Regions from separate parts of the Shewanella sp. FeAMO genome, predicted to be linked through region 1. Evidence: predicted binding sites of a transcription regulator. Region 1 holds the regulator's gene; the other holds the start of a gene.
The links. Region 1 encodes MetJ, which represses methionine synthesis genes. Its sites were predicted from a motif close to TAGACGTCTAGACGTCTA; they were not measured.
Positions count from the first base shown of each region.

Region 2: the regulator MetJ is predicted to act here: its motif matches at 1,511-1,528, upstream of serA (phosphoglycerate dehydrogenase).

Region 1 is NZ_CM132201.1:4,266,519-4,268,724, forward strand. Features, by position in the region: gene metB (cystathionine gamma-synthase) at 1-556, opposite strand, end outside; gene metJ (met regulon transcriptional regulator MetJ) at 772-1,086, shown strand; gene ACWAU4_RS19120 (sulfite exporter TauE/SafE family protein) at 1,163-1,906, shown strand; gene ACWAU4_RS19125 (conjugal transfer protein TraF) at 1,909-2,206, opposite strand, start outside.
Region 2 is NZ_CM132201.1:3,925,462-3,927,667, reverse strand. Features, by position in the region: gene ygfZ (tRNA-modifying protein YgfZ) at 1-80, opposite strand, end outside; gene serA (phosphoglycerate dehydrogenase) at 189-1,418, opposite strand; gene ACWAU4_RS17710 (DUF2238 domain-containing protein) at 1,577-2,182, shown strand.

The sequences.
Region 1 (2,206 bases):
GTAAAGGCTGTTGCAGCGCCGGCGATAAAAAAGTGTTGTCGACCACCACCAATGCGCCCTGCTGGTGGGCCGCCTCGGCAATAGCGGCAATATCCACTACCCGCAGCAGCGGATTGGACGGAGTCTCGAGCCACACCATGCGCGGCTTTTGCGCCATGGCAGCGGCGAGTGCTTGCGGGTCGGTTTGATCCAAAACCTGCAAGCGAAACTGGCCCTTGGCAGCCAGATTGGTGAACAGCCTATAGCTACCGCCATAACAGTCATGGGGCACCAACAAGAGGTCATCCGGCCCCAGCAGGTTGACCACCAGAGTAATGGCCGCCATACCGGTCGCTGTGATTGCCGCACTGCAGCCCTGCTCCAGCTCCCCCAAGGCATCCCCCAAAATGGAGCGGGTAGGATTACCCGAGCGGCTGTAATCAAAGGCTCTTGGCTGAGTGTGGCCATCAAAGGCATAGTTGGTCGACAGATAGATGGGTGGCACCACGGCCCCGTGCTGGCTGTCTGATTCGATGCCCTGCCGGACCGCTGTGGTTGCTAATCGCCGCTCTGTCATAATCGACTCCTGAATGCTGAGGTTCGACACCATAAAGATGTCTGGACGTCTAAATCTAACCAATGACCATCCAGCCGTCAATAGGCATCAAGACGTTTGGACGTCCAAATGTATGGATTTCTGTTCATATTGCACAGATTTTGCAGGCAATCATTTGACTGTATCCTGTAAGGGTTTAAAATCTGCTGCGAATTAGTGAGATCACAGGTGAATCAATGACTGAATGGAATGGCGAATACATCAGCCCTTATGCCGAACACGGCAAGAAGAACGAGCAAGTGAAAAAAATCACTGTCTCTATTCCGTTGAAGGTGCTGAAAGTATTGACCGATGAGCGCACCCGGCGCCAGGTAAACAACCTGCGGCACGCCACAAACAGCGAACTGCTGTGCGAAGCCTTCCTGCATGCCTATACCGGCCAGCCACTGCCCAACGATGGGGATTTGTCCAAAGACAAACCCGACAGCATCCCGGAAGAGGCCAAGCGCATGATGGATGCCATGGGCATAGAATGGGAAGACATGGAGTAAGTGTGTTGTCCCTCAGAATTACCTTATAGTTGAACAAGGATCGCGGTGCGATCCTTGTCTTTTTTGGGGCTTGCGAATGTTGTCACTGATAGATCCCGTCACCCTGCTACTGGCGTCCATGATCATATTTACCGGCGCCCTGACCCAGTCGTTGATAGGCTTTGGCTTGGCCGTGGTAGCCACACCTTTGCTGTATATCGTCGATCCGGAACTGGTTCCTGCCCCTGTTATCGCCATGGGGTTTTCCATCGCCCTGCTGACACTGGTACGCGAGCGTGGCCACCTGGAATTCAACGGCCTGCAATATGCCTTGTTGGGGAGGCTCCCCGGCGGCCTGATTGGCGCCACCCTGCTGTTGCTGGCGCCGCAGCCTATTCTGGGCTTGACCATAGCCCTGATTGTGGCCGTAGCCGTATTCCTCAGCCTTAGAAAGTACAGCATCAAGATCAACCGCCTCAGCCTGTTTATCGCCGGGATATTTTCCGGGATCTTCGGTACCGTGGCCGCCATAGGCGGACCGCCGATGGCCCTACTGCTGGCGGGTAAGGATGCCAGTCAGTTCCGCGCAGCGCTGTCGGCCTTCTTCATCTTCAGCTCATTGATAGCCTTGATTATTCTCGGCTGTTTTGGCCTCTTGACCCTGAGGCACCTATGGCTTTCGCTGTTGCTGCTGCCTTCGGTATTTCTCGGTTTTCTGGTGGCTGGCCGCTTGGTGGGCCGGGTGGATAAAGAGAAGACCCGAGTCCTGACGCTGGCGCTGTGCGCGTTGAGCGCCCTGTTGCTGACCATCAAATCAAGCCTGGCGCTCATCAACGGTTAATTTTAGAAGTGATAGCTGGTTTGCAGTACGCCGCCTATGGCGTCATCGCTGCCAAACATGCCGGTGAGATCCAGCCGGAAACTGTTGCCTATGGCGAACCCTGTCCCGAGTGAATAAAGATCGGCGGTGTGATCATTGAGATCCTGGCGATAACCGAGCCGTAAAGCAACCCAGTCAGCAGGCCGGTATTCACCGCCTAAACGCCAATAGCGGCTGCCCTCAAGCTCGGCAAACTTGTCGTTGTCGGTAAGATCCAAGTCGCTGCTGAGCGAAAAGGCCGCCCAGTCATAGGCCACCCCT
Region 2 (2,206 bases), 340 kb from region 1:
AAGTGAGAGAGGCGGGAAATAAGCAGATCCGGAATGCCGGCATCCAGTGGCCAATCGGGCTGAGAAACGCAAATGCTCATAACAAGATCCTGAGATTGAAGGCATTAAGAGATCTGCGATTGTAGCGGATTTGACAGAAATAAACAGGGCGCCGATAGCAATATGGCGCCCTGTGAAAGCCTCAAAAATCAGAACAGCAGTCTGGTACGGATAGTACCTTCGATAGACTTGAGTTCTGTCAGTGCTTCTTCAGCCTGGGTGGTATCTACCTCCATCACCACATAACCTATGGTGGCCGTGGTTTGCAGATACTGGGCTGAAATGTTGATGCCTTTTTCCGAGAACGCCTGGTTAATCTTGATCAGAATACCGGGGCGGTTATGGTGAATATGCAGCAGGCGGGAGGCATCTTTATGCTGCGGCAGCGATACTTCCGGGAAGTTGACTGCCGACAGGGTAGAGCCGTTGTCTGAGTATTTGGCCAGCTTGCCGGCAACCTCAATACCTATGTTTTCCTGGGCTTCTTCTGTGCTGCCGCCTATGTGGGGGGTCAGTAACACATTGTCCAGACCGCGCAGCGGGCTTTGGAATTCGTCAGTATTGGACTTGGGCTCAACCGGGAACACGTCGATGGCGGCACCAGCCAACTGTTGCTCCTTGAGGGCTACCGCCAGGGCGTCGATATCCACCACAGTGCCGCGGGAAGCATTGATCAGTATGCTGCCTTTGCGCATCATCGCCAGTTCGGCCTGGGCAATCATCTCTTTGGTTTGTGGTGTTTCAGGCACATGCAGGCTGACCACATCGGCTTGAGACAGTAACTGCTCCATGGAATGTACCTGCTGGGCGTTACCCAGCGGCAGCTTATCTTCGATATCGAAGAAGATCACTTTCATCCCCAAGGTTTCGGCGAGGATCCCCAGTTGGGTACCGATATGGCCATAACCTATGACCCCCAGGGTCTTGCCACGGGCTTCGAAGCTGCCATTGGCGCTCTTGAGCCAGCCACCACGATGGGCCAGGGCGTTGCGCTGCGGAATACCGCGCAGCAGCATGATGATTTCACCGAGTACCAGTTCGGCCACGCTGCGGGTATTGGAGAAGGGCGCATTGAACACAGGAATACCCAGTTGCTCGGCAGCCTTGAGGTCGACCTGGTTGGTGCCGATACAGAAACATCCTATGGCAACCAGCTTTTCCGCCTGTTGTAATACTTCTTGGGTCAGTTGGGTACGGGAGCGGATTCCGACGAAATGGGCATCTTTGATCGACTGCTGCAGCTCTGAGCCGGAGAGTGATGCCTTGTGATACTCGATATTGGTATAGCCAGCCCTTTCCAGCACATCGACGGCTGATTGGTGGACGCCTTCCAACAACAGGATTTTAATTTTATCCTTGTCCAGCGAGTGTTTCGCCATGATATAGGTACCCTCTTGATTATTAACTAATGTACGTATGCTATGATGCTTTCGCCCATGCCCAATCAAAGTAGCACTTTTTTCAGGTGAAGTGGAGGGCTAGATGGCTAAAGTATTTTTTCCTAATTGAGAACAATCACTGGCATAAGGAAAGTGGCTTGAAAAACACAATTATCTGGCTGGTCATTTATTTTGTGGTACTTATCTGGTCGGCGATAGCGCCTAAAGATGATTTCACTTGGTGGCTGGAGGCGCTGCCTGGGATGCTGGCGCTGCCGATACTGTTTTTTACCCGCAAACGTTTTCCGCTGACTCCGCTGCTTTATGGCCTGATCTTGGTGCATTGCCTGATACTGTTTGTCGGCGCCCACTACACCTATGCCGAGGTGCCACTGTTCGATACTTTAGCGCAGTGGATGGGCTCTGAGCGTAACAACTACGATAAACTGGGTCATTTGGCCCAAGGATTTATCCCGGCAATGATTGCCAGGGAGATACTGCTGCGTAATCAAGCAGTGAAACCTGGTGCCTGGTGTGCTTTTCTGGTCAGTTGTTTTGCCTTGGCCTTGTCGGCTTTCTATGAACTGATTGAATGGTGGGTTGCCGCGGCTACAGGTACAGGTGCCGAGGCCTTTCTCGGCACCCAGGGCTATGTCTGGGATACCCAGTCGGATATGCTGATGGCTCTTATCGGTGCCATCGCCGCCTTGCTGGTTTTATCCTCATTTCATGACCGCCAGTTGCAGCGTCTTGGTGCCGATTGACAGGTCGGGACAGAGAGAGCCATA